2 regions of the Streptomyces sp. NPDC046915 genome follow, and region 2 is predicted to be linked to the other one. Evidence: riboswitches for the same ligand, from Rfam matches in the RefSeq annotation. Region 2 holds a riboswitch; the other holds the start of a gene.

Region 1 (3,391 bases), on a different contig from region 2:
GAAGGCCCAGGCGGTCGGCGTCGCGGACCCCCGGCTGGCCCCGATGATCGCGGGCGTCCTGGCCGGACGCGGCAACTCCTCGCTGGTCTTCCGCGGCGACGACGGCCTCGACGAGCTGACCACGACGTCCACGTCCCACGTCTGGGTCGTGCGCGACGGCAGGGTCACCGAGGAGCGCTTCGACCCGCGCGAGGTCGGCATCGAGCTGGTGCCGGTGGAGGCGCTGCGCGGCGGTGATCCGTCGTACAACGCCGAGGTCGCCCTGCGGCTCCTCGACGGCGAGGCGGGCCCCGTACGGGACGCCGTCCTGCTGAACTCGGCGGCGGCCCTGGTGGCCCTGGACCCGACGGGGGAGCCGTTGGCCGAGCAGCTCCGCGCCGGGATGCGCAAGGCGGCCGAGTCGATCGACTCCGGCTCGGCCAGACGGACCCTGGACCGCTGGGTGGCCGTGAGCAACGCGTAACGCAGAGCGGTCGCGGGAGTACAGTGAAAACGTGGTAGCTCTCCCGCGGCCGCTCCGCAGTCCCCCGCGGTGTCCGGGAGGGCGGGCCGCGAGGAGCGAGGCATGATCCACTCAGCCGACATCCGCGAGTGGCGCAACCGCGACGTGATCGATCCCAGGGGCCGCAAGATCGGGGCCCTCGAAGCGGTCTACGTGGACACCACCGACGACACGCCCGCCATGGTCACCGTCCGCACCGGGATGCCGACCCGGCACCGGCTCGTCTTCGTCCCGCTGGACGAGGCGACCCTCGGACCCGGTTACGTGCGGGTGGCCCATCCGCGCGGGCAGGTGAGGAAGTCGCCGTCCATGGGCATGGACGACGTCCTGCCGGCCGAGCGGGAACACGAGATCTTCGAACACTACGACAGGCCCTACGAGGCCGGTGCCGAACGCGGGCGCCGTCTCGCGCGCGGCTGACCGGTCTGCCGGAGGATGTGGTCACCCATGGCGCTCTTCCTGTTCCTGATCATCGTGGCGATCGTCCTGGGACTCGTCGGTGTAGCGGCGAACGGGTTGTTCTACCTCCTGATCATCGGTGTGGTGGTCCTGGCGCTGGACCTGGTGCTGTTCGGTGTGCGCTGGTCCCGGCGCTCGCACCGGCACCACTTCGTCCGGTGATGCCGACGCGCGGGTGTCCCGCGATCCGGACACGGGTTGCGGGCCGGTGATCGGCTCGCGTACGTTCCCTTCCAGGTCATGAGTGACAGTCATCAGGCCCCGGCCGACTGTCCGGCAACCCTCCGTCCGTGGCGGGGTGCCCCGGGTGAGGACCAGGCCGCAGGCAGCGAGGTCTGCGGCAAGCGCGGACCCCTCGCACACCAGGGGTCCTGGTCGTCGAGGAGCTTTCCGTGAGCAAGCGAATGCGCTAGGGCCGACCGGCCCCAGGGGCGTCGAGCCCCCCGCCTCCGCACACCCCCTTTCACCTTGCCGGCGCTTGAGCACCTGTTCGCTCGCGCCGGCGGTTTCCGCCTGCTTTCACGGGAGTACACCCATGTCCGTCTCCACCCTTGCCGCCGACCAGTCCGTCTGTGCCCCGCTGCCCGTTCTGGGCCGGGACGTCACCGTGCCGCTCGTGACCGGCGGCGAGGTCACCTACGCCGCGCTCGACTACGCGGCCAGCGCCCCCGCGCTCCAGCGGGTCTGGGACGACGTGGCCGCGTACGCCCCGTACTACGGCAGCGTGCACCGGGGCGCCGGTTACCTCTCCCAGCTGTCCACCGACCTCTTCGAGAACGCCCGCAAGACCGTCGCCGAGTTCCTCGACTGCCGGGCGGACGACCAGGTGGTCTTCACCCGGTCCACCACGGACTCCCTCAACCTGCTCGCCCGCGCGCTGCCCGCCGACTGCCAGGTCTTCGTCTTCGAGACCGAGCACCACGCCTCGCTGCTGCCCTGGCAGGACGCACGGGTCACCTACCTGAACGCCCCGCGCACCCCGCGGCAGGCCGTCGAGACGCTGGAGCGGGCCCTCGCCGACCGGACTGTGCCGATCGAAGGGGGGTACGGCCCGGCCCTGGTGTGCGTCACCGGCGCCTCGAACGTCACCGGCGAGCTGTGGCCGGTCCGCGAGCTGGCCGCCGCCGCCCACGCGCACGGTGCCCGGATCGTCCTGGACGCCGCCCAGCTGGCCCCGCACCACCCGGTGTCCGTCCGGGACCTCGACGTCGACTGGGTCGCCTTCTCCGGGCACAAGCTGTACGCCCCGTTCGGCTCCGGTGTGCTGGCCGGCCGCGCGGACTGGCTGCGCGCGGCCGAGCCGTACCTCGCGGGCGGCGGCGCCAGCCGCAGGGTCAGCCGGCGCACGGACGGGGGAGTGGACGTGGAGTGGCACGACAGCGCCGCCCGCCACGAGGCCGGCTCCCCGAACGTCATCGGCGCCTACTCCATCGCCTCGGCCTGCAAGGCCCTCGGAGAGGCGGGCTTCGACACCCTGGTCGCCCGGGAGGAGTACCTGATCGGGAAGGTCCGCGCGGGCCTCGCCGAGGTCCCCGAGGTCCGGGTCCTCTCCCTCTTCGGCGACGACGCCCCGCGCGTCGGCGTCATCTCCTTCGTCGTCGAGGGCTGGAACAGCTCGCACTTCGCCGCCGCCCTCTCCGCCGAGTACGGCATCGGCGTCCGCGACGGCCTCTTCTGCGCCCACCCCCTCCTGCGCACCCTGCTCGGCAGCGACCCGCAGACCCAGGGCGAGTGTGGCGCTCCCGAGGCCGCCTCCGGCGAGAAGTCCCTCAACGCCATCCGCGTCAGCTTCGGCGCGGGCACGCCGGACGAGCACGTGGAGCGGTTCGTGGACGCGGTACGGGAACTCGTGCGGGACGGCGCGAAGTGGAACTACCGCACCGAGAACGGCCGTTGCGTCCCGGCCGTCTAGTCGTCCCGGCCGTCCAGCCGTCCAGCCCCGTCTAGTTGTCCAGCCCGATCGCGAAGGCCGCCTCGAGGTCGTGCTGGGAGTAGGTGCGGAACGCCACGTGCGTGTCGGTGCCCTCCACGCCGGGGATCTTGCTGATCTTGCCGGGGATGACATCCGCCAGGTTCTCGTGCTGCCGTACCCGGACCATGGCGATCAGGTCGTAGGTGCCGGTGACGGAGAAGACCTCGCTGACACTGTCCAGCGCGGCGATCTGCTCCGCGATCTCGGGGATCCGGTCCACGCTGGTCTTGATGAGCACGATCGCGGTGATCACGGCTGGTTCTCTCCCTCGGGGGCCGGAGCTGGGGCGGGCTCAACTTTAGGGCAGGCCCTGGTGGCCCGCCCGAACAGCACCCACGCGAGGACGAAGCCCAGCCCGAAGCCCACCAGGTGGGCCAGGTACGCCACCCCCGGGCCCTGGGCGGCCCGGCGCGCCGCCAGCCATTGCAGGGCCGCCCAGAAGGGCAGGACGACCCAGG
Region 2 (3,391 bases):
GCGGGGTCTGGTACAGCATGTGGTGGACGAACCACAGCACCGAGTTCGCGATGCCGTTGTAGGCGTCGGCGTGCACGTCGGCCGGAATGTCCAGCATCCGTACGCCCGGCTCGCCCACCCCGCGCCGCACCGCCTCGCGGTCGCCGTCGGACAGGGCGGCGCACACCCACAGGGCGTTCGCGTCCGAACCGATCGCCGACAGCCCCGAGACCAGCCCGCCGCCACCCCGCTTGGCGTGCAGCGAGCCGCCCCCGCCGTCGGGGCGCACCTCGTACGAAACCGGGCCGCGGTTGGACGCGACCAGCACCTCAGCACCGTGCGTGGAAGCCGTGGAAGCCATGAGTCTCAACCTAGCCCGGCCCGGAAACGCTCAAACGTACGTTCCCTCACCTGCGGAGTGACATGGACGGGATACGGACGGGACACGGCGGAGTCAGGCCACCCGCCGCGCCGCGTACTCCGCGATCTCCACCATCGGCGGCCGCTCCTCCGTGTCCACGGAGAACGTGCGCGGCTCGAAGCCGTCCTCGCCCCGCTCGAACTGGGTGAGGGAGGGCCGGATCAGATGCCCGCGGGCCAGCCGGAGCTGGGCGGTGCGGTAGATGGCGGCGGCCATCCGGCCCAGCGCCTGCCCGTCCTGGTGGCGGTGCTTGCGCACGCCCACGTCCACCTGGGCGAGGGCGTCCAGGCCCACCAGATGCAGTGCGTCGACCAGCATGCCCAGCTCCACCCCGTACCCGACGGGGAAGGGCAGCTGCTCCAGCAGCGAGCGGCGGGCCGCGTACTCCCCGCCGAGCGGCTGCACGAAGCCGGCCAGCTGCGGCCAGTGCATGTTCAGCAGCGGACGCGCCATCAGCTCGGTGACCCGGCCGCCCTGGCCCGCCGCGCCGCCGAGCGGACGGTCGTACATGCCCTTGACCAGGTCCACGTCCGGGTCCGTCAGCAGCGGGCCGACGATCCCCGAGACGAAGTCGGAGGAGAACTCCCTGAGGTCGGCGTCGATGAAGCAGACGATGTCCCCGCGCGTGACCAGCAGCGAGCGCCACAGGACCTCGCCCTTGCCGGGCACGGCCGGGATCCGCGGCAGGACGGCGTCGCGGTGGACGACCCGGGCGCCCGCGGCGGCGGCCACCTCGGAGGTGCGGTCGGTGGACCCCGAGTCGACGACGACGATCTCGTCGACGAGCGGGACCTGCCGCACGAGGTCGTGGCGGATGATCGCGACGATGTCGCCGACCGTCTCCTCCTCGTTGAGCGCGGGCAGCACGACACTGACCGACTGGCCCGTGCGCTGCTTGGCGGCCAGGATCTGGTGGAGCGGACGATCGGTCACCGACCAGGAGCGGGTGCTCAGCCAGCGCTCGACTTCTTCCAGCACGGTGGGCGGCTCCTCACTGTTTGTCTCGCGGTTCGGACGACTATCTCAACTGTCCCGGCCTTCGGTTACAGTCTTGAACAACGCGGATGACCATCGCATGTCCGAGGTCACCGCTGTTCACAACCGCACACACAACCGCATACCGCTCATCCAGAGGGGCAGAGGGACACGGCCCGATGAAGCCCCGGCAACCCTCCAGTCGGTTCTCGTAGATCAGTCTTGATCGTTCCGCGAGGCTCCCGGCTTGGGAAGGTGCCAAATCCGTCTCACGGCGAGATGCGTCGTGAGGAAGATGAGGAGAAAGGGCCTCGCCTCACATGGCTGTGCAGACTGTTGCAAGCACCACCGACTCCACCGTAGACCTTGGCCCCGCCGCCGCCCTGAGCTGTCGCGAGTGCGGCCACCGGGTGCCGCTGGGACCGGTCTTCGCCTGCGAGGAGTGTTTCGGCCCGCTGGAGATCGCCTACGACTTCTCGTCCTACGACACCGAGGAGCTCCGCAGGCGCATCGAGGCGGGCCCCGCGAACATCTGGCGCTACGCCCCGCTGCTGCCGGTCCCGGCCGACGTGGCCGACAAGCCGAACCTCAACCCCGGCTGGACCGCCCTCGTCAAGGCCGACAACCTCGCCCGCGAGCTGGGCGTGACCGGCGGTCTCTACGTGAAGGACGACTCCGGCAACCCGACGCACTCCTTCAAGGACCGCGTGGTCGCCCAGGCGCTGGAGGCGGCGCGCGCCTTCGGTTTCACCACCCTCTCCTGCTCCTCCACCGGCAACCTGGCCGGCGCGGTGGGCGCCGCGGCGGCCCGCGCCGGCTTCCGGTCCTGCGTGTTCATCCCGCACGACCTGGAGCAGGGCAAGGTCGTCATGGCCGCGGTCTACGGCGGCGAGCTCATCGGCATCGAGGGCAACTACGACGACGTGAACCGTTTCTGCTCCGAGCTGATCGGTGACCCGGCGGGTGAGGGCTGGGGCTTCGTCAACGTCAACCTGCGGCCGTACTACGCGGAGGGCTCCAAGACCCTGGCGTACGAGATCTGCGAGCAGCTCGGCTGGCGGCTGCCGGACCAGATCGTCGTCCCGATCGCCTCCGGCTCCCAGCTCACCAAGATCGACAAGGGTCTCCAGGAGCTGATCAAGCTCGGTCTCGTCGAGGACAGGCCGTACAAGATCTTCGGCGCCCAGGCCGAGGGCTGCTCGCCGGTGTCCACCGCGTACAAGGCCGGCCACGACGTCGTACGCCCGCAGAAGCCGAACACCATCGCCAAGTCCCTCGCCATCGGCAACCCGGCGGACGGGCCGTACGTCCTCGACATCGCGCGCCGCACGGGCGGCGCGGTGGAGGATGTGACGGACGAGCAGGTGGTGGACGCCATCAAGCTGCTGGCCCGTACCGAGGGCATCTTCGCGGAGACCGCGGGCGGTGTGACGGTCGGCGTCACGCAGAAGCTGATCAAGGACGGCGTCCTCGACCCGACCAAGACGACCGTCGTCCTCAACACGGGCGACGGCCTCAAGACCCTGGACGCGGTGGCAGGCACCGGCCTGACCGCCACGATCCGCCCGAACCTCGACTCCTTCCGAGAGGCAGGCCTCGCATGAGCGTGACCGTCCGCATCCCGACCATCCTGCGCACCTACACGGGCGGCCAGGCCGAGGTCCAGGCCGAGGGCGCGACCCTCGCCGGTGTCATCGCCGACCTGGAGAAGAACCACACCGGCATCGCCGCCCGTGTCCTGGACGACCAGGGCAAGCTGCGCCGCTTCGTCAATGTGTACGTCAACGACGACGACGTGCGTTTTGAGCAGGGTCTGGAAACGGCGACGCCGGACGGTGCGGGCGTCTCGATCATTCCGGCCGTCGCCGGCGGCTGAGGCGGCCCGAAGCGGCTGACCGAATGACAGAACATTACCTTCGGTAACACAGGTTACCGAGAGTTCATCGAATTGCCCCCTCCGTGAGAGAAGTGGAGGGGGCAATTCCATGTGGTTGAGCGCGGTACAGTTGGGGAACG

What was found. Region 2 has a riboswitch for S-adenosylmethionine ahead of thrC (threonine synthase). Riboswitches for the same ligand answer to the same signal wherever they lie in the genome.
Region 1: linked by a shared signal. The riboswitch ahead of ABZ915_RS45890 (aminotransferase class V-fold PLP-dependent enzyme) and the one ahead of thrC (threonine synthase) in region 2 are both predicted to bind S-adenosylmethionine.

What each region holds. Positions count from the first base shown of each region.
Region 1 covers NZ_JBEYXB010000036.1:32,706-36,096, forward strand. Annotated here, with positions in the region: gene trpD (anthranilate phosphoribosyltransferase) at 1-463, shown strand, start outside; gene ABZ915_RS45880 (PRC-barrel domain-containing protein) at 566-922, shown strand; gene ABZ915_RS45885 (hypothetical protein) at 950-1,123, shown strand; SAM riboswitch class IV at 1,198-1,314, shown strand; gene ABZ915_RS45890 (aminotransferase class V-fold PLP-dependent enzyme) at 1,497-2,873, shown strand; gene ABZ915_RS45895 (Lrp/AsnC ligand binding domain-containing protein) at 2,905-3,186, opposite strand; gene ABZ915_RS45900 (rhomboid family intramembrane serine protease) at 3,183-3,391, opposite strand, start outside.
Region 2 covers NZ_JBEYXB010000008.1:262,447-265,837, reverse strand. Annotated here, with positions in the region: gene ABZ915_RS22445 (trehalose-6-phosphate synthase) at 1-340, opposite strand, end outside; gene ABZ915_RS22440 (glucosyl-3-phosphoglycerate synthase) at 434-1,378, opposite strand; SAM riboswitch class I at 1,522-1,677, shown strand; gene thrC (threonine synthase) at 1,696-2,979, shown strand; gene ABZ915_RS22430 (MoaD/ThiS family protein) at 2,976-3,251, shown strand.